DNA from 3 places in the Desulfitispora alkaliphila genome. Region 3 is predicted to be linked to each of the others. Evidence: riboswitches for the same ligand, from Rfam matches in the RefSeq annotation. Region 3 holds a riboswitch; each other region holds the start of a gene.
The links. Region 3 has a riboswitch for cobalamin ahead of cobT (nicotinate-nucleotide--dimethylbenzimidazole phosphoribosyltransferase). Riboswitches for the same ligand answer to the same signal wherever they lie in the genome.

Region 1 (7,253 bases), on a different contig from region 3:
CTCCAATTCCTTCACCCCTGTACTCAGGGAGCACTGCTATATAATCTAAATATCCCAAATTAACCCTTTGCAGATAATAAAATAGCGAAAACCCAACTAATTGGTCCCCTTTTTTGGCAACAACAAAAAAGAACCTATTGGGAGCCAATTTCTTAGGTATAAGTAAATGTTTTAATACCCTATGGGTGTCGGCCCTACTCAAATTAAATAACAACTGACAATAAAACATGGCTTCCTTGTAGTCAAAGGAGTGGGGACTAGTCAGCTCTTCATAGCGGACGGTATCCATCAAGTATGACACCTCTTTCAAATTCTATTCGCAAACAGTTAGATGCTGTAATATCAAGGATGCCGTTCTATAATTTGTTGCTACTGGAATATTGTGAACATCACAAATTCGCAAAAGAGCAGTTATATCAGGTTCATGAGGCTGTGCTGTTAAGGGGTCGCGCAAAAATATTACTAAATCCACATTTCCAGAGGCGATTTCTCCACCTATTTGTTGATCCCCTCCCATTGGCCCTGATAAATAGCAGTGAATATCAAAATTTGTAGCATCTTTAACCATACTACCTGTTGTCTTTGTTGCACACAATTGGTGCTGCGAAAATTCTCCTTCATGTTCTTTAACAAATTTCAACATCTCTTCCTTTTTCTTATCATGAGCTATTAGTGCAATTTTCATTGTGCTTCCCTCCGTTAAAGGTAATTAAGGATAATATAACATAATCCTAGAAAGATGCAAAGTTTTGGTAATTTTTAGCAATTTTTATCTATTAGCATTTTGTATAGCTGTACATAACGTTCCCTTTCTGCATCTAAATCATAAGCAAATCTAAGAGACTTCCCCTTTTGCCCAAGCGCCTTCAACCATGGAGGGTTTGCAGCAAGCTCCACAGCTAAACTTATAAAGTGATCTTTATTTTTAAACAGAAGACCTGAAATTTCATCTGCAACTATGGCTCTATTCCCAGCCACATCATGAGCCAATGCTGGAACCCCGAACACTTGCGCCTCTAAAAGTGAATTAGGCATTCCTTCTGAAGCTGAGGTGTTTATTATAATATCAGCGACTCCATAGACATAGGGCATTTGGCTGTGGGGAATTTCGCCTCTATAATTAGCCCACCACTTAGATTTCAATCTATTTTTAAGCTCCTCAGCTAATTTTACATCTAAGACTGGCCCAACCAACTCTAATCTCACTGCAGAGTTTTGCTCATGCACTGCTTCCATTAAATCTAGTGCCCAGAGTGGTCTTTTGACTTCCCTTATCCCTCCAGCATATAAAAACACTATTTCATTTGGTTTTATAGACCATTTTTCTTTAAAATTCACCCCTTTTTCCTCATCAAAGGGATATGCGGCCTGGGGAACTACTTTGACTTTACCTGCATCTATACCTATATTTTTCAAATCATCTTTTCCCTCATTGTGGAATACATAAATTCCTTTTGCATAGTTTAGCAGCCTTAGAGCCTCTGCATTTTCTATTTTATTATTCTGCTCATTAATTGTGCTCAAATCGGTTCCCGTAAAACTTATTGCTAATGGTTTCTTTGCTTTATAGATAACATCCTTTATTACTAACCCCGACTTATAAAGATGAAAGCAGTGAATAATATCATATCCTCTAACCATTTCTGCGTCTACTTTGTCTACATCTATAACAGAAACTTTTTCAACATGTGCTTCTAATCCTAATTTTAATCTGTTAGCTGTAACCCAATTTCCCGCTGTCCTTTTAGTGTTTACAGGTACTACCATTAATATTTTCATGTATTTTATTGCCCCTCTAACCCTTTTAAACTGCGCCACAGGTCATATAGTGCCAGTTGAGTACTCCGGTATTTAACCTCTTGGCGCCCACCGATAAGTATCCTATGACGACGAATAGTTTCAATTCCCTTGCCTACAATTGCCAAGTGCACAGTTCCTACTGGCTTATCTTCTGTTCCCCCCCCTGGACCAGCTATTCCCGTAATAGCCACAGCCACATCTGCACCAGTTACTTTTATTGCTCCTTCAGCCATCTCCACAGCAACTTGCTCACTGACAGCGCCGTATTGCTCTAAAGATTGCCTAGATACTCCTAGTACATTTTCCTTGACACTGTTAGCGTAAGAGACAATCCCCCCCAGAAAATATGCAGAAGAACCAGCCATAGAAGTTATCCTGTTCCCCAATAGGCCTCCTGTACAGCTTTCAGCACAGGCCAGCTTAAGCCCCTTTTGACGCAACAGATCTCCCACTACTCCCTCTATTGTATCGTGGTCAGAGCCAAAGATATACCTACCTATTCTAGTAGTAATTTCATCTTTAATTGGCTTAATCCTACCCCAGGCTTCCTCATCACTAACTGCTTTCGTGGCTAATCTTATATGTACCTCTCCACTCTTAGCATAAAGCGCTACAGTTGGATCTGTTTGCTTTTCGATTAACTCTCTAATTTCATTTTCTAAAGGCGCTTCCCCTATCCCAATAGTTTTGATAACATGAGAGCATAAGTGTTCCTTAGATTTGACAGCCAGTCGCTGATATAACTCATTGTCAAATACATACTGCATTTCTATTGGTGGACCCGGTAAAGCAACTACAATTTTTTCATCTTTTTCAATATATACCCCAGGAGCAGTGCCTCTGGAGTTGCTCATGGGGATAGCTCCTTCAGGCATGTATGCTTGTTTTATATTGTTTTCTGTTAACTTAACGCCAAACTTCGCAGTTACTTCTCTCAAATATTCCAGCCAATCTTCATATAAAACCAAGGGACTATCCAAGGTGCGAGCAATAACATTAACAGTAATATCATCTTCAGTGGGCCCTAAACCACCGGTAGTAATTACAATATCAGATCTATTAAGCGCTTGTTTAATAACTTCTTTTAGACGCTGATGATTATCCCCCACAGTAGTTTGATAGTATACATCTATCCCCAACTCCCGAAGCTTATCTGCAATATATCTGGCATTGGTGTTAGTTATTTCTCCCATGAGTATTTCTGTTCCCACACTAATTATTTCCGCCTTCATATTATCAGCTCCAATATTTTCATAAATTTATTTATATATATATCCTACCACAAAAAAACAGCTATATAAAATTATAGCTGTTTTAAAAAAAATATATTCTTTACTTTTTATTTCTCATATGAAAAAGACCAGCAATAACTGCTAAAAATAATACCCCACCTGTTGCTCTCAACCACAGTGATCCGTGTTCCTGAACCGGTTCACCTATCACCCACTGGACTCGATGCCCTACACCATCATCAGCCACCATCTTCATTCCCTCTAGGTTTGGATCATATTTAAAGTACCCATCCCCATCAGTCTGTCCAGTTAATATTTCTGTGCCATCTAAATCCGTAATCACAATATCTGCAACAGCCACTGTGTCGTCGTCAAATACTACCCGCACTAATCCTTCTTCCACAGGTCTGATGATCATCCTATGAGCATGTGCATCATTGCTTACAACTAGCATGAAAAATAAATTAAGTATTAATGCAGTTACAATAACCTTCTTAAATTTAAACATTTTTTTAACCTCCTTGTGTTTTTCTAATTTTTCTCAAAATTTGATTTGCCTCACCAGCGCTCTTAGGGGTGAAGTCAGTGCCTGCAAAAACTTTTGCCAACAAAGGGGTTCTGAGCTTTGCCTCCTTCATGACTTTTTCCTCACCTAACATAGCAACAGAACCCTTAATTTTTAATTCTCCTTTTGCTAGTATGGCTACATCTTCAGCCCATGAGTAGGCTATATCCACATTGTGAGTTGAGAGAATAATCGTCTTACCTTCCTTAGATAACTCCTCTAACAGATCCACTATTTTCTCTGTTGTATCAGGGTCTAATCCTGAAGTAGGTTCATCTAGTACTAATATTTCTGGCTTCATGGCAAGCACACCAGCTATTGCCGCTCTTTTCTTTTGTCCCAAGCTCAAGTTATGGGGTGACTTATTCTTCAGATCAATTATTCCAACTTGATCCATGGCAGCCTCTACTCTTTCCTGTAACTCTTTCCCTCTAATACCTTGATTCATAGGCCCAAACGAAACATCTTCTGCAACAGTGGTTGAAAACAGTTGATTATCCGGATTGTCGAAAACCATACCTATCTTGTTTCTAATCATAGTTAAGTTACTTTTTTTAACTCTATAGTCTTTGATAGATATTTCGCCTACCTGGGGCATTATTAAGCCATTTAGGTGGTATAACAAAGTCGTCTTACCACTGCCATTTGCCCCCAATATAGCTACCTTTGTACCCTCCACTATGTTCAAACTCAAGTTATGCAACGCCTTAGTTCCATCTGCATAAGTATGGCTCAATCCAGTAATTTCAACTGCATTCATCCAATCATCCCCATATCTATAATCGAAATCAAGACAATCACTACCATAGCAACTCCGCATTTAAACCAATCAATAGCACTAGCAGAATTGACTACTTCTGTTGAACTAAAACTTCCATTATAACCCCGGGCAAGCATAGCCTTGTGCACTGCCTCAGCCCTATCCAAAGATTTGACAAACATACTTCCACTTATCTCTCCGTAGGTCTTAAAAGAACTCACACATAATCCCCCAGAAAAACCCCTTGTTACCAATGCCCGTTTAAGCCCTTTCACTTGGTGATAGAAGATTGCTACGTATCTATAAGCCAGCATTATGATATTGACTACCGTGGGCGGGACACCTACTTGAGATAAGCTTTTAATATATTCATGTACTGGTTGTTTACCCATTAGCACTACTACTATTATAACTGAGGTAATGGTTTTGAGCATTAATCCAGCCGAAAAAACAATTCTCTCAACAGAAGGATTTAACCCTCCTCCAAAAGTGATTGCTAAACACATAAAAAGAGCAAAGGGCAATGCTAGAGCTACCCTAGTTCCTATGTGCTTCAAGGACAAACCCGTACTAATTGCTACACCTAAGGTAATAATAAAAGCTAAAGAAAGTGCTGTTAAACTAGATAAATTTATCACACCCACTGCAAAGAGTAATGCAGATATAGTTTTAATTTTTGGGTGCCAACTTTTTTTATGGGAATTAGTCTCAAATGTAGTACCCATATGCAGCGTTTTGATTTTCATTAAACGCCCACTCCTCTTTCTAGCAATTGGGGTCTTGCAACAGAAACCATCTTGATAGCAAACCCTGTCATTATTCCCTCTACTATGGCTAGAGGTAGATAACCTACGGCCAAAATATTGATTACTGAAAACATCCCATCTCCGTATATATAGCTACTACCAAGAAGTATTAAAACTAACAAAACAAAACACCCTACCACAGCCACGCCGCCAGCTATAGCTCCACGCCAAAAAATTGGTATGTTCTTTAGTATGTAAAACAGTTCTCTCGCTGCCAGAGAGGGGATTACAACCAGTAACATATTGGCTCCCAAGGTGGTTATGCCACCGTGTTGAAATATAAATGCCTGTAGCAATAAGCCCCCCAAAACAGCCACGGCTACTCTTCTACCCAACACAATGCCCATAAACCCAGCTAACAAGGGATGAATTGTTGTTGGCCCAACAGGGATACTCACTAGAGACAGTACAAAAAAGGCACCAGTTATTAGACTTATTTTCGGAACTTCTTCGCTCTTTATGTTTTTGCTTCCCCAATAGGCAACAGCACCGGCCACAACCACAGAAACCCCAACCACTGGCGTGCTAAGCACTCCATCAGATAAGTGCATACTTTATCCCTCCTTTTGTAAAAAAAAGCTCTCCAGATATAATTCTGGAGAGCCTAAAAGTTAAGAAAAACCTTCACTCATCACCTCCCCATCTCTCGCAGTTCAACAGTGATCAAAAAACAGGCAGGTCTCCTGGCTCTGGTTCAACACTTTACTCCGCCTTCCCAGACATAGTCCAGTGGCTTCTTGGAGCAAGCTCCCCATTACAGTGGCGGGACCGCGTCGGAATTACACCGACTTCCCTATTAAGTCTCTATTACGAGACACCTATTTTTGCAGTTATTTAATTGTTTTATCTTTTATTTAATACGTAAAGTCAGACCAGTAACTCTTCTGTTGCTGTAAACCTGACATACTATCCTTATCAATACCCTTAGTTTCTAAGTACAGGTCTGTCACATATTGATCTAATTCAATAGGCATTTTTATAACTTCAGCCTTACATTTTTCCCCACACTCTATTAAGTGCTTGATTGCTAGAGCGTGAATAGCAAAACCGATGTCCATCACCTCCGCAGGCTGCCCATCACCAGAAGCTGAATTGACAACTCGTCCTTCAGCGATTAAGAATACTTTTCTGTCATCTTTGAATTTATATTGCCTAATATTATTTGCCACTTCTTTAGTTTTTATCGCTTCCTCTTCTAAAGCGCTTTTATCTATCTCTACATCAGAATGACCTGCATTGACTAGAATGGCTCTGTTTTTGAAATAGGGTAAATGCTCTTTGTTAATAACTTCTTTATTTCCAGTAGCGGTAACAATATAATCTCCTCGCTTTACTGCTTCAACTACTGGCATAACCTGAAAACCTTTTAGCATTGCTTCACTTGCCCTAACTGGATCTAATTCACACACTATCACCCTTGCACCAAGTCCACGCGCAACTTTTGCTATTCCCCTACCGCACCAGCCATAGCCTATGACCACAACAGTCTTTCCACCAACTAAAATGTTTGTGGTGTAAGTTATGCTACTCCACACCGATTGACCAGTTCCATGAATATCCTCAAAGATGTGTTTACTAACAGAACAATTCACTGCCAAAACAGGGTATTTTAGCTGCTTCTTTTCATACATAACCTCTAGTCTTCTCACACCTGTAATGCTCTCTTCACTTGTCCCGATAAAATTCTCAGCATACTCTGCGCTTTCTTCATGAAGTTGCTTAGTTAGAATAGCTCCTGAATCCACAATCACATGAGGCTTGCACTTTAGTATCTCTTTCTGATATTTTTTGTGTTCTTCTAAATTTGACCCATATTGACCTAGGACTCTTATTCCCTCTTCGCTTAAAGCTGCAGCCACATCGTCTTGTGTGGTGAGGGGGTCTGCCTCTACTAGGCAGACATTTGCTCCTGCCCTTCTGAGCATTATGGCCAAATTGGCAGTAGTTGCCTCTATATGTAAACGCAACACAATATTCTTATCTTCAAAAACTCTAGTTATAGAAAACTCTTCTTCTAATTGCCTCAAGATGGGCATGTGTTCGCGAACCCATTTTATTTTTTGATTTCCTTGTGGGGCCAATGTTATTAA
Region 2 (7,253 bases), on a different contig from region 3:
CGGCAGAAGCTATAAAAATAATAAATAAGGCAAAAGGGGTCGCAGTACTAGCCCATCCAGGTTTGTATGCATCAGAATGGGAAGGAGCCATGGATGAGATGCTTACTGCTGGGTTAAAGGGGATTGAAGTTTACTATAGACTACATTCTCAGGAACTTCAAAAACACTTGCTAAACCTAACAAATCGACACTGTTTAATAGCAACTGGAGGCTCAGATTTTCACGGTGGGAACAGGGAAGAGAATCTAATGGGGACACCTGAAGTTCCAGCAACTGTGCTTCAACAATTGCAAGAAGCGCAAATTGAGGGTAAATGTCAATAATAATCTGAGTTGGTAAGTAATATAATAGTACCACATTAGTGATTAGGTGGTGACTATATTGATAGATAAGACATCTGACTGTGGATGTGATGATCTAAGGCGAAGAATAAGGGAACTGGAAGAAAAGGTGAACCACTTGCGAATTAGTAGGCGAGTTCTTATGAATTTAGTGGAAAAGACAGAGATGGAAAAGAAAAAGCTATACGAAGAAACTACTGTTAGGGAATTTAGGCTTATCGAGTTTCCTAAAGACAGGTAAATGAATAGCAAAAAGGGAGGATTTATGGGTAGCAGCAAAGTTATTCTAATAACTGGAGGAATAAGATCGGGGAAGAGTAAATTTGCAGAGGAGCTTGTAGAAAAAACAGGCAAAGAAATAATCTATTTGGCAACGGCGAAAGTTGATGCTGAAGACTTAGAAATGAAAAAAAGGGTTAACTTACATCAAAAACGGAGACCTGTCAGTTGGTTCACATTTGAAGAGCAGCAGGACTTAAGTAATGTTTTAAAACTAGAAAATCTAGAAAAATACCATAGTGTTTTATTAGATAATCTGAGCAATATCTTAACGAATAACTTTTTTGTCAATGAAAGTGAGATAACTGAGGATGATCTTGAAGCTATTGTAAACAGTACCATTAGTACTATTAATGAGCTTAAAATAAAAGGTATAAACGTTGTGATTGTAACTGATGAAGTGGGACTGAGCTTGGTATCCCCCTATAAAAGTGGAAGGCAATTTCAGGACTATTTAGGACTGTTAAATCAGAAGGTAGCAGAAATTTGTGACGAAGTCTATCTAGTAGTTGCGGGGATACCGGTACAGATTAAAAAATAAAGTTTTTGAAATATTCTTTAAAAATTCAGTATATAAAAAGGAAATAAGAAGTAAGAGTAGAAATTATATATTATGCAGAAAAATACAATTTAAAATGCAACAGGTCTAAAGTGAAAGCTTTAGAGTAATAGGGAAATCGGTGTAAATCCGATGCGGTCACGCCACTGTGAAAGGGAGCTTTGTGCATAATCCCACTGAAGCGTAGAGCTTTGGGAAGGGGCACATAGCTGTGAACTTGAGCCAGGATACCTGCCTGTTTGTTGTCACCGCTAAACCTACGATGCATAGGTGGTGAATGGTAATATAACAGACAAACTTTCGCCCCGTAGGTGAAGAGTTTGTTTTTTTATTTGGGGGGAACATATGTTTCTGGATGACAGTATGACATACAAGCAAGTAAATGGAAAACAACTTAAAAGAGGCTATACTACCGGTTCCTGTGCTGCGGCAGCAGCTAAGGGAGCTGTGAGCATGCTCTTTGCTCAAAGGGAAGTAGACAGCGTGCACCTGGTTACACCAAATGGTCAAAGGTTACAGCTAAAAAACAATTCGGTTAAGCTTACACCAAAAAGCGCTACTTGCTATGTGGTTAAAGATGCTGGTGATGACTTAGATGTGACCCACGGCATTCAAATATATGCCACTGCTGTACAAGCTGATAAGGGTATTAATATCGAAGCGGGAGCAGGTATTGGTGTAGTCACAAAACCAGGACTAGCGGTTGCCGTAGGAAACCCTGCAATTAATCCAGTTCCAATGGAGATGATTCTAGTTGCAATTAGAGAAGTACTGCCTGAAGGGTACGGCGTTACAGTGAAACTTGAAGTTCCTGAGGGGGAAAAATTGTCTAAGAGAACCTTGAACCCAGAGTTAGGGATTAAAGGTGGAATTTCTATTCTCGGCACTACAGGAATTGTAGAGCCCATGTCTGAGGAAGCCTTTAAGGAATCTCTAGTTCAGGGAATTGACGTGGTAAGAGCGCAGGGGTACAAGGAGGTAGTATTCACACCTGGCAAAATAGGGTATAGGTTTTGCACCACAAAACTAGGCCTTAATGAAGGCAGGATAGTCCAAACTAGCAATTTCTTTGGATATATGTTGGAAATGGCAGCGCAAAAGGAGGTATCTCGGGTTCTAATAGTGGGGCACGTTGGTAAAATTGTCAAATTAGCAGCAGGGGTGTTCCAGACCCACAATAAAATTGCAGATGCCCGTTTGGAGGTAATCGCAATGCAAGTGATGTTATCTGGAGGAGGCTTAGAGTTAGCAGAGAAGGTTTTAGGCTCTAATACGGCAGAAGAAGTAATATCTATACTAGCTCAAGGAAACAGGGAAGATATATGGTTTCAATTAGCAGAACGAGCTAGCTTTAAAGCAGAGAGATATATAAAAAAACAGTTAGAAGTGGGTGTGATACTTTTAAGTCTTCAAGGAGAAGTAATTGGGTACAGCGAAAATGCTATTAGTTTAGGGGAGAGGATGGGATGGCAAAGCAAATAACTGTTATTGGGGTAGGACCTGGAGATAGAAAATATTTAACCCAGATTGCCCAAGAGAAAATTGATAAAGCAGAAATAATAATAGCTGGCAAACGGCATTTGCAAGAATTGTGTATAAACAATAAAAATGCTCATGAGATAGATTCCGATTTAAAGCGGGTTGTAAATCACATAGATCAAAATAGGGATAAGAGAATAGCAGTATTAGTATCGGGAGATACGGGATTTTACAGCCTACTAAAATATTTAAAGAACCATTACTCCAGCCAAGAACTGGAGGTAATACCGGGGATAAGCTCCGTACAGCTTGCTTTTGCTAGAATAACAGAGTTATGGCAAGATGCGATTATGACAAGTCTCCACGGCAAGAGTATAGATATTATAGAAAAATTTATAGATGAAAAAAAAGTAGCCCTTCTAACTGATAAGCAAAATACTCCTCAAGAAATCGCTAAGGTATATGTGGAGCAGGGATTAGGAATGCGAAAATTTTTTGTTTGTGAAAACTTAAGCTACTCTAGTGAAGTAATCGTAGAAAAAAAAGCTGTGGAAGTGGCTGTAGATGCGGCTAAATACAATAATTGTGTAGTGGTGATTATAGATGACAATAGCTGATAGTAAATTTATTAGAGGTAAGGTGCCCATGACTAAAGAAGAGGTAAGGGCTATAACCTTAGGGAAAGCTGCTGTAAGTGCAGGGGATATTGTTTGGGATGTGGGGGCTGGAACTGGATCTCTCACAGTGGAAGCAGCTTTACTAGCACCTAGGGGACAGGTTTATGCGGTGGAAAAATCTGAAACGGCTTTAATGGTATTAAAGCAAAATATTAAAGAATTTAAGGTGCAAAATGTAGAGGTTGTTCCTGGGGAAGCTCCCGATGCACTGAGGCAACTGCCAAACCCCAATATAGTATTTGTAGGTGGCAGTGGCGGTAGGCTAGACAAGATAATTGGAGTGATAGCTAAAAAGCTAGAACCTAAAGGCAGGGTAGTGTTAAACGCCATTACACTCAATACTGTTACCACTGCTATAGAAAAGCTGAAAGCAAGTAATTTTCAAGTAGACATTACACTAGCAGCAATTACAAAGCTAGAACCACTAAAGGATAACTTTATCTACAAAGCACATAATCCTGTACATATAATAAGTGCAGTAAAGGAGGAAGAGAATTGAACAATAGTAAACTTTACGGTATAGGAGTGGGACCTGGAGACCCTGATTTAATCACTGTGAAGGCTCAAAAAGTTTTAAGTGAAGTTGATGTTGTTTTTGTTCCCAAGTCAAAGCTTGAAGCAGAGAGTATAGCCTTGCAAATAGCTCAAAAGTTTATTCCAAAGGGTATACCTGTTGTAGATATTTTACTTCCCATGACCAGCAATAAAGAGGAGTTGCTTAAGCACTGGCACCAAGGGTGCCAAAGAATTAAAGACCAGCTACAAGGTGGAAAATCAGGTGCATTTATCACCTTAGGAGACTCCATGTTGTATAGTACCTACAGTTATTTATTGGGGATTTTAAAAAAAGAAGAAATTAATATGACCATAGAGACTATTCCTGGTATTACTGCTTTTTCTGCATCAGCAGCAGCTACTAAGTGGCCATTAGCAGAAGGGTCTGAGAAGCTGGCAGTAATCCCAGTGCTAAAAGACGTAAGTGAATTAGAGTCAGTACTCAATTTGTTTGATAATGTAGTATTGATGAAGGTAGCTCCAAGCTTTAAGAACATCATTAACGTTTTACAAAAACGCAACTTATTACAGCAGGCCATTCTAATAAGTAAGTGTGGCCATCCGGATCAAGAAATAATTGAAGACTTGGAGAATGCCAGGGAAGAGATACCCTATCTGTCTCTAATGATTATAAAAAAGGGGGATTAACAGTATGAAGGTGTACTTTATAGGGGCTGGCCCTGGTGATCCTGAGCTTCTCACTATCAAAGGAAAGACGCTAATAGAGAAGTGCAAAATTATCATTTATGCTGGGTCTTTAGTAAATGAGAGGATTTTAGAATACGCGCCTAAAGATGCTAGTATTTACAACAGCGCTAAAATGACTTTAGAGGAAGTTGTGGCCGTTTATAAAGATGCTCAAAAGCAGAATATGGATGTAGCCAGAATTCATACGGGAGATCCCAGCATTTATGGGGCTATTAAAGAGCAAATGGATGCTTTGGCAGAATTAGAAATTGAGTATCAGATGGTGCCTGGAGTTAGCTCTTTTTTAGCGGCAGCAGCTGCTGTGGAGGCTGAGTTTACATTGCCGTCAGTTTCCCAAACTGTGATTGTTACTAGACTTGAAGGAAGAACACCGGTACCTGAAAAAGAAAAACTAACTGCCCTAGCTAAGCATCAGGCCAGTATGTGTATTTTTTTAAGTGTCCACATGATAGAGGACGTGGTAACGCAACTGAGTACTCAGTACCCTGAAGCTACTCCCATAGCAGTTGTGGAGAAGGCGTCTTGGCCCGAAGAAAGAGTAGTAACTGGGACACTAGAGACAATTGCCGCAGCTGTTAAAAAGGCGGGGATAACAAAAACTGCAATGATTATGGTGGGGGATTTTTTGGATAGTGAATATGAGCGCTCAAAGTTATATGATCCTCAGTTTAGTCATTGCTATAGGGAAAAAGAATGAAAAAAATTGCACTAGTTGCAGTTACCTTAACAGGTACTGAGCTACTGGAGAAGATTTATTACTACTACCCTGAAGGGGATTTTTATACAAATCAGCAGTGGCTAGACAGGGGATGGGAAATTCCCCAAGAGAGGTTTTTTGGTTATAGCTCATTAAAAAATTTAATCACAAAAATTTATGGAAAATACCATGGGTTTATAATGGTAACAGCTCTAGGGATAGTCTTTAGGACTTTTGCCCCCCATATCAAGGATAAATACACAGATCCTGCTGTGGTAGTAGTGGATGAACGGGGTAAGAATGTAATTAGTGTATTAAGTGGGCACTTAGGAGGAGCAAATGATTTATGTAGGCAATTGGCTCAATACCTGCAAGCAAACCCTGTTATTACAACTGCTACAGATGTAAATGGGCTCTTTGCCTTTGACAGCATAGCTAGAAAGTACAACCTTAAAATTGAAAACCCCATTAGCTTAAAAAAGTTTAATAGCGCTTTACTGCAGGGAGAAGGAATAAAAGTTTATATTGATAGTGGAAACAAGATATTACAGGATTTAAAATCTAATGGTACCAATATAGAAATAAGAGATATAGAAGAGTATTTAGAAACTAAGTTAGGAAAAGAGCTGTGCTGTGTCATTACAAATAAAAACAGCGTATTTGATCAAGCCAATGAAAATCTACTAGTTATGAGACCGCGCAATATTGTTTTGGGTATAGGGTGTCGGCGAGGTGTTGCAGCTGCTACCATAAGAGAGCTGATTACTGAGCAGATGGATAAACTGAATTTGAGCCAGTTATCTATAAAGGCAATAGCTACTATTTCATTAAAGGAGGACGAGGAGGGACTAAATCAAATAGCGTCAGAATATGGGGTAGATTTACTCTGCTTTACCCGAGAAGAAATTGAAAATGTATGCGAAGAAATAAAAATAACTGCTTCAGATTTTGTAAAAGCAAAAGTGGGAGTGAGTTGTGTATGCGAACCAGCGGCAATATTGGGTGGGAACAAAGTGAAACTAATATTAAAGAAAACTGCCAGAGAGGGTGTGACACTGGCAGTAGGAGAGGAAAGCTTACCGTAGTAGGTATCGGGCCAGGAGGGCTAGAGCACATGACCTACAAGGCCTATAAGGCCATTGGAGAGAGTCAGGTTATAGTGGGGTATACCACCTACATTAAGCTCATTGAGGAGATTATAACAGGGCAACAAGTTATTTCTACAGGTATGACAAAAGAGAGAGATAGAAGTGAACAGGCTGTAGCAGCAGCCCTTGAAGGCAAAAGTGTGGCAGTGATAAGCAGTGGAGATGCAGGAGTTTATGGTATGGCGGGAATAATTCTAGAGTTGTTGTTAAAAAAAGATGGACAACGGGAAGTTGATGTGGAAGTTGTCCCCGGAGTCACGGCGGCTAATGCAGCAGCTGCTGTTTTAGGAGCTCCTTTAATGCACGATTATTTGACAGTTAGTCTCAGCAACCTATTAACTCCGTGGGAAAAAATTAGAAAGCGAGTTAAGGCAGCTGCGGAAAGCGACTGCATTTTGGCTATCTATAATCCTAAAAGCAAAAAGCGGACCTGGCAAATAGAAGAGGTGCAGCAGATATTACTTGAGCACAAAAGTCCTGAAATCCCTGTGGGAATAGTTAAAAATGCTTGTAGAGATGGTGAAAGGGTGGAGCTATCTACCTTAGGTGAACTTACAAAATGCGAAATTGATATGTTTTCTCTCATCATCGTAGGCAACGAAGAAACCTTTAAACAGGATAACTGGCTCATAACCCCTAGGGGTTATAATATATGAATTTGTTGCTAGGTGGAACTAGCGAGGCTAGAGCTATCTTAGAGCTACTGCAAAAGCACAAGAAAAGGGCAGTAGCCACAACAGTAACCAGTTATGGGGGGAGCTTGGCATCTGGTGGTAACAATCTTGAGATTGTCTCAAGAGCAATGAATGA
Region 3 (7,253 bases):
AGTAGTTAACTTTTCTCAAAAAACTCTTATGCCTCTTGCGAAAGTAAAGAATATTTCCCTAATAAACAACGTAAGTTACAAAATTCCACTTGTTAAGGCTGACCCTGAAAGATTGCTTCAAATAATGCTAAATCTGATGGGGAATGCTTTGAAATTTACTCCTGCAGGAGGAACTGTTACAGTTAACGCCGATGTAATGGGTGACCAAATAGTTGTATCAGTTCTAGATACGGGAATAGGATTAAATAAATACAATGAAGAAATCGTATTTGATAAATTTAAGCAGGTGGAGTCACCTGGTGAAGTAAAGCAAGGAGGGGCAGGTTTAGGCCTAGCTCTTGCCAAAAAGCTTGTGGAACTTCATGGCGGTGAAATTTGGGTGAATTCTGAAAAAGACGAGGGCAGTGCTTTTAGATTTAGTCTATTTATTTACAATCACAGCGGAAAGGATGAAGAGCTTGAGTGAGGGTAAAAAAATACTAATAGTGGACGATGAACCGAAAATAATCAAAGTTATAGAGCAGACGCTAATAACTCAAGGTTATCAAGTGATAAAAGCAGAAGATGGGGAAAAGGCTTTAGAACAAATAGAACTAGAACAACCTGATTTAATGGTGTTAGACTTAATGCTGCCTAAGCTAGATGGCTATGAAGTTTGTCGTATGGCTAGGAAAAAATATTCAATTCCTATAATAATGCTTACAGCAAAAGCAGATTTAGTGGATAAGGCAGTGGGGTTTAATATGGGAGTAGATGACTATGTGACTAAACCTTTTAGCCCTTCTGAGCTTGCTTTACGCATTAAAGCGGTGCTACGCCGCGTAAATGAAGCTCAAATTTTTAATAAGAATGAAGAGGATACGAAACTAATTTTGGGTGAAGTTAGTATAGATTACAGCACTCGTTTAGTTACAGTTAGGGGCAATGAAGTCACGCTCACAGCTAAGGAGTTCGAATTATTGGGACTACTTATGAAGAATAAAAATCAGGTATTTACTCGAGAACAGTTACTGCAGAAGATATGGGATAGTGATTATGTGGGCGATATAAATACGGTCACTGTGTTAATTAGACGCATTAGAGAGAAGATAGAGCTAGATCCGGCAAATCCCAAGTATGTAATCACCGTTTGGGGGGTTGGATACAAATTCTCCAACTCTTGACAGCATAAGCTTCACTGGGGTATAATTCTAAACAAGAAAATATTGTAAAAGCATTTAGGTGCCTACATTAAGTGTAGGAGAATAGGGAATGGAGTGCAATTCTCCAGCGGTCCCGCCACTGTAACTGGAGAGCTTCTGAGCAATTATGCCACTGCAAGTTAATCTTGCGGGAAGGTGCCAAGGAGCGTTTGATCTGGAAGTCAGGAGACCTGCCTAAAGTGCGCTAGTGACATCTGCGGGAGACAGGTGTTGTACTGCAGGGTAATGGAAACATCCTCAGCTCATTTTGAGCTGGGGTTTTTTATTTCAAAAAAATAAAAAGGGGGATGATTGTAATGAGTTTACTAAGGGAAACTGTTTCAAAAATTGGGGAGCTTGACCGAGATGCAATGGAGAAATGTAAAGAGCGATTAGATAGTCTGACCAAGCCACCTGGGAGCTTAGGTGTACTGGAAGATTTAGCAATTAAGCTGGCGGGGATAAGGGAACAGGTATTAAATCAAGTAGACAAGCGCTCTGTCTTAGTAATGGCTGGTGATCATGGGGTTGTGGCAGAAGGCGTAAGTGCATTTCCCCAGGAAGTAACCCCTCAGATGGTGTTAAACTTCCTAAATGGTGGAGCAGCCATTAATGTTTTGTCTCACCACGCAGGAGCTAACGTAAAAGTTGCAGATATTGGGGTGGCAAGTGATATGAATTATCCCCAGCTTATTAACAAAAAAGTCAGAAGGGGAACTGACAACATGGCTAAGGGTCCTGCTATGACCAGAGATGAAGCTATCAAAGCGATTGAGGCGGGTATAGAGATAGCAGAAGCAGAAATTAAAGCAGGGGTAAATCTACTGGCTACAGGTGAAATGGGGATTGGCAATACAACTGCTAGTAGTGCAATTTTAGTTGGATCTGGACTGGAACTAGATGTGGTAGTGGGGAGGGGAACAGGACTGAATGATGAAGGACTTGAGCGCAAACGCCAAGCAATAAAGCGGGCTATTGAAATAAATCAACCAGATCCCCAAGACGGTTTAGATATACTACATAAAGTGGGCGGGTTGGAAATAGGTGCTATTATTGGTGTGATTTTGGCAGCGGCAGCCAATCGAATACCAGTGATAATTGATGGATTTATTGCTGGAGCTGCAGCGGTGATAGCGGCAAGAATAGAGCCTAAGAGTCTAGATTATATAATTCCCTCTCATAGCTCCGCAGAGCCTGGACACGCTAGGGCATTAAACTCCCTAGGGTTACGACCTTACTTGGAGTTAGATATGCGCTTAGGAGAGGGCACAGGGGCAGTATTGGCAATGCATTTAGTTGAGGCAAGCTGCAAAATTGTTAGTGAAATGGCTACCTTTGCAGACGCAGGAGTATCAAGAGCCTAGTTAAGAATAATGTGCATATTTTTTTGCTGGTCTAATAAATATTTATTGGACCAGCTTTTTTATTGGTTACATCACGTTCAGGAGGTATGAGAAGTGAAAATAAAGCCAAAGGCCCTAAAGCCCGGGGATACAGTAAGTTTAGTAGCGCCAGCTAGTTATGCCAATAGCCCAAGCGCTATCTACTTTTGTAAAGCTGCCTTAGAAGATCTGGGGTATAGAGTAATAGAAGGAAAATCTTTAAATAAGAGATGGGGTTATCTGGCAGGTACTGATGAAGAACGCTTAAACGACTTAATGGATGCCTTTCAAAACCCAAATATCAATGGAATATTTTGTCTCAGAGGTGGATACGGTAGTATGAGGCTGCTATCCATGCTAGATTATAATTTAATAAAAGCAAACCCTAAAGTTTTTGTGGGGTTTAGCGATATAACTGCAATGCAGCTAGCCATTTACAGGGAAACAGGGCTAGTCACTTTTCATGGACCAGTAGTTAATTCATTAGTGAGAAATAAAGAGGCGGGTACCTATAGCGTAGAAAATCTACATAGAGCAACCACAAGTAGCAAACCCCTGGGTAAGATTAAGAACCCCGAGAAAGGACACTATGTAGTAGCGTTAAATGGCGGGGTTGCATCAGGAGATCTTGTGGGTGGGAATTTATCATTAATCTGCGCCACTTTGGGAACTCCCTATGAAATAGATACTACTAATAAAATACTATTTTTAGAAGAGGTGGGGGAAGAGCCATATAGAATTGATCGCATGCTCACCCAGCTAGAGCTAGCAGGAAAGCTAAAGGATATAGCGGGTTTAATTGTTGGAGAATCTGTAAACTGTCGTCCGCGAGAATATATGCCTAGCTTTAGTTCTACCTTTAATATAGAAGAAATCTTAGTCCAGAAAGTAGAAAAGCTCAATGTTCCCGCAATCTATGGAATGACCATAGGACACGGGAAACATCAAGCTACTCTTCCGCTGGGAGTCAAAGCAACTCTCGATGCGGATCAAGGGCATCTACTCATAAGGGAAAGTGCTGTAGTCAACAGCTATTAGCGTCCAGCTGTTGCTGACTTTCGCTTTGGCTCTACGTGTTCTTCATGAATTTTCTTTGTGTTAGTAGGTTTGCGCCACTGGGGTTTCATATACAGTGAGTCCTTTGGACAAATCTCTACGCACGATCCACAGAGTATGCAGTTATAGGGATTTATTTTCCATGAGCTATTTGCTTTATCTACTTCAATGCATCCAGTAGGGCATTTGCGCTGGCATATGCCACAGAGAATGCACGTATCGGCTATTATCTCTAATTCTCCCCGTACATCTGGAAATTGCTCTCTCTGCTCAAAAGGATAGAGACGAGTAGCAGGGGGGGAAAAAGTATTTTTTAATATTTGCCCTAACATTTTAAACAACCTGATCACCTCGCTTTACTGTATTCGATTATCTTTCAACACAGCTCACACATGGGTCTATAGTCAAGATAATTACGGGTACATCTGCCAATTCGCAACCTGGTAGCATTGCCAATAAGCTAGGAACATTGGCAAAGGTCGGTGTTCTAACGTGAATTCTATCTAAGTGCTTAGTACCATTACCTTTTACGTAAGTAACTAGCTCACCTCGAGGCTGCTCTACTCTTACTAGTGCTTCGCCTGCAGGAGGGTTACCTTTTACTTTAACATTGATTTCGCCTTCAGGCATTTTTGTTAAAGCTTGTCGTGTCAAGTTAATAGCTAAGAACACTTCCTTTAAGCGAACAGCCATTCGTGTATAGCAATCACCGTCGTTCATAACAATAGGCTCCCAGTCTAATTCATTGTAAGCGGCATATCCAAGTGTACGACAGTCTTGCTTGATCCCTGATGCTCTCATCGTAGGTCCTACAACTGCGTACTGGTGAGCCACTTCTTTAGTCAATACACCAAGTCCTACAGTTCGCTGTTTTACTGTGTAATCGTCTAGGAATACCTTTTCTATATATTTAAGCTCTTTTTCTACTTCGTCTAATTGCCCTAATATCCACTTAGTCTGCTCAGCAGAGATATCTCTTCTGACACCTCCAGGAATACTAGTAGAAATAATTACTCGAGCTCCAGCAGTAGCTTCAAGAATGTCCATTATTTTCTCTCTGATTCTCCATGTCTGCATAAACAAGCTCTCAAAACCGAACGCTTCAACCATCAAACCTAGCCACAGCAGGTGACTGTGAGTTCTGTGAAGCTCTCCCCATACAACTCGTAGGTAATTGGCCCTTTCGGGAACTTCTATATCCATTAAGGATTCTATACCCAGAGATAGGGTCATACCGTGTTGGAAGCTACAAATACCACAGATGCGCTCAACAACGTAAATCATTTGATTGAAGTCTTTTTTGTCTACTAGCCCCTCTAAGCCCCTGTGAACATATCCAAGGTTGGGGACAGCTTCAACAACTTTTTCGTCTTCCAGTACCAGCTTTAGCTGAATCGGTTCAGGTAAAACTGGGTGCTGAGGACCAAAGGGCAGGTTAATTTTTTTTGCTGCCATTATTCACTCACCTTCTTTGCTGCCTTTTTTTCTGCCAATTGAATATTCATGTTGCTAACTGCTTGTGGTGCAGAAATATCTTCTATAGTCATCAATTTTTGATGGTAATCTAGTACCAAATCACTAAAAGTTACGCCAAATAAGTCTTGAATCTCGTTTTCAATTAATAGAGCGGAAATGAATAGGGAGCTGATACTTGGGATTTTCTCATCTTTTGCTATAGAAGTTCTATAGCTTTTCACTTCTAGGTCCTTGTCATAGTTGTAAATCAACTCAACTTTATCGTCTAAATTGTTGCAGGTTATTATTATAAACCGATAACCCTGCTTTTCCATCTCTTTTGCAGTTGGTACTATTTCAGATGGCGTAATTTCTGTTACCTTATCTAATTTAAACAATTTTTTCACCTCGCCTGTTAGGATGCAGATTGGACTTTCTTATTGTATTTTTCTATTCCTAAAACAACTCCATCAATAATTGCCTCTGGTTTTGCCGCGCAACCAGGCACATAAACGTCTACAGGTACAACTTTGTCCGCACCGCCAACCACATTGTAGCAGTCTTTGAATATGCCACCAGAACAGCCACAGGCTCCTATTGCAATTACTACTTTGGGTTCTGGCATTTGCTCGTAGATGTTTCTTAATACCCGCTCGTTACGATGGTTAACAGTACCTGTAACTAGCAGTATATCTGCATGCTTCGGGTTACCCACGTTGACTACTCCAAAGCGCTCCACGTCGTAAACTGGAGTCAAGCAAGCCAATGTTTCAATATCGCAACCGTTACAAGCACCGCAGTTACAGTGGATTATCCATGGAGACTTGGATCTGGCCTTTGTCACTAAATCCATTTTAGTTCAACTCCTTATCGAATTATATATACGTAGATTAAATTGATCGTCCCTAATCCCATTCCAAAAACCCAAGTGGATCTGAGCATCCAACGCCAGGTTAGGCGGGAAGTTGTATTGTCTATAAGTAACTCTAGAATAAAAGCAACCATGATTAAGGCCACTGCTAAGATCCAGTTATTTGCCCAGAACAAGCCGATCATTCCCAATACCAACAGTAGTTCGTACCAGTGGGCAATTTCCAGGATACCTAGGTAAACACCTGAATACTCAGTTGTAACACCCCTAACTACTTCTTGGTGAGCGTGATGGGAAGTAGAAATATCAAATGGTGATTTTCTCATTTTAATTGTCAATACATAAGTTAAGGCTATGAATAAAAGAGGCAGTGTAAACAACAGGGGAGAGTTGTTAGCCGCTTGAAAGGCCACAATCTCATCAACCTTAAAACTTCCTGTAACTAAAAACAGTGTTACTGCCGTAAGTATTAGTATAGGCTCATAGGCCAAAATTTGCATAAGCTCTCTGTGAGCTCCAATTTGTGAGTAAGGAGACTTAACAGAAAGGGCTCCTAAGACTAGAGCTCCAGCTCCTACAGCTAGAACAAAGATAATTAACAATAAGTCTCCGCCTAGTGCAAAAAGAGCTAAGGCAGTGGCTGCAAAGACCAGGTAAACTATAGCGTAGAAAACCTGAAGTTTGTTAACAATCATCTTATCCTTGTTAAATAGTTTAATTACGTCATACAAAGGCTGAAGTAGTGGTGGACCCACTCGTCCTTGCATTCTTGCGGTTATAATTCTATCTATCCCGTTAATAAACACTCCCAACATGGGAGCTAAAACTAAAACTCCAAGTACAATCAATACTTCCCTCATATTAACACCACCCCGAATAATACTATGAGAATGACTAGTGAAAGTGCATTTGAACCGGTGGTGAGTTTATTTTCACCAAAAATTGGATCTAAGTAGTAATGGCTTGTCTCGTATTCGCACCACTCATCGCCGGCTACTCTAAATTTAGAAGCGGACTTATCATCGACTTCTCCAATTTCGCCACACATGTAAACTGATGAAACTGTAGCTGTATTTGTCTTAGTTAAGGCATACCCTCCGAAGATGAACACAGCTAGTACCACTCCGAATAGAGGCCAGACGGCATAACTACCGAATACTGTTGCTGTTTCAGCACCAATAAACTGAATATTTCCTGCAGTAGTTGCAATAACACTGTGGTTTGTTCCGTAGAAAGCTACTACAACAGGAGCTACCATAACTTCGTAGAACTTAGCAACGACAACTGAAAGCACTACAGCACTTCCTG

Region 1: another riboswitch for cobalamin. It lies ahead of GGQ84_RS02245 (CbiM family transporter); the one in region 3 lies ahead of cobT (nicotinate-nucleotide--dimethylbenzimidazole phosphoribosyltransferase).
Region 2: another riboswitch for cobalamin. It lies ahead of cbiD (cobalt-precorrin-5B (C(1))-methyltransferase CbiD); the one in region 3 lies ahead of cobT (nicotinate-nucleotide--dimethylbenzimidazole phosphoribosyltransferase).

What each region holds. Positions count from the first base shown of each region.
Region 1 covers NZ_JBNPXS010000003.1:115,656-122,908, forward strand. Annotated here, with positions in the region: gene GGQ84_RS02210 (GNAT family N-acetyltransferase) at 1-289, opposite strand, end outside; gene GGQ84_RS02215 (methylglyoxal synthase) at 314-685, opposite strand; gene GGQ84_RS02220 (glycosyltransferase) at 760-1,779, opposite strand; gene GGQ84_RS02225 (competence/damage-inducible protein A) at 1,785-3,032, opposite strand; gene GGQ84_RS02230 (hypothetical protein) at 3,133-3,540, opposite strand; gene GGQ84_RS02235 (energy-coupling factor ABC transporter ATP-binding protein) at 3,545-4,357, opposite strand; gene GGQ84_RS02240 (energy-coupling factor transporter transmembrane component T family protein) at 4,354-5,103, opposite strand; gene GGQ84_RS02245 (CbiM family transporter) at 5,103-5,714, opposite strand; cobalamin riboswitch at 5,820-6,000, opposite strand; gene GGQ84_RS02250 (adenosylhomocysteinase) at 6,018-7,253, opposite strand, start outside.
Region 2 covers NZ_JBNPXS010000022.1:25,967-33,219, forward strand. Annotated here, with positions in the region: gene GGQ84_RS09190 (PHP domain-containing protein) at 1-323, shown strand, start outside; gene GGQ84_RS09195 (hypothetical protein) at 382-582, shown strand; gene cobU (bifunctional adenosylcobinamide kinase/adenosylcobinamide-phosphate guanylyltransferase) at 607-1,161, shown strand; cobalamin riboswitch at 1,246-1,432, shown strand; gene cbiD (cobalt-precorrin-5B (C(1))-methyltransferase CbiD) at 1,525-2,661, shown strand; gene cbiE (precorrin-6y C5,15-methyltransferase (decarboxylating) subunit CbiE) at 2,646-3,275, shown strand; gene cbiT (precorrin-6Y C5,15-methyltransferase (decarboxylating) subunit CbiT) at 3,262-3,834, shown strand; gene cobI (precorrin-2 C(20)-methyltransferase) at 3,831-4,538, shown strand; gene cobM (precorrin-4 C(11)-methyltransferase) at 4,543-5,295, shown strand; gene GGQ84_RS09230 (cobalt-precorrin 5A hydrolase) at 5,292-6,380, shown strand; gene cobJ (precorrin-3B C(17)-methyltransferase) at 6,410-7,099, shown strand; gene cobK (precorrin-6A reductase) at 7,096-7,253, shown strand, end outside.
Region 3 covers NZ_JBNPXS010000005.1:69,471-76,723, reverse strand. Annotated here, with positions in the region: gene GGQ84_RS03325 (ATP-binding protein) at 1-466, shown strand, start outside; gene GGQ84_RS03320 (response regulator) at 459-1,163, shown strand; cobalamin riboswitch at 1,204-1,394, shown strand; gene cobT (nicotinate-nucleotide--dimethylbenzimidazole phosphoribosyltransferase) at 1,499-2,545, shown strand; gene GGQ84_RS03310 (S66 peptidase family protein) at 2,639-3,601, shown strand; gene GGQ84_RS03305 (4Fe-4S dicluster domain-containing protein) at 3,598-3,951, opposite strand; gene GGQ84_RS03300 (hydrogenase large subunit) at 3,989-5,074, opposite strand; gene GGQ84_RS03295 (NADH-quinone oxidoreductase subunit C) at 5,074-5,472, opposite strand; gene GGQ84_RS03290 (NADH-quinone oxidoreductase subunit B family protein) at 5,490-5,927, opposite strand; gene GGQ84_RS03285 (respiratory chain complex I subunit 1 family protein) at 5,942-6,805, opposite strand; gene GGQ84_RS03280 (NADH-quinone oxidoreductase subunit 5 family protein) at 6,802-7,253, opposite strand, start outside.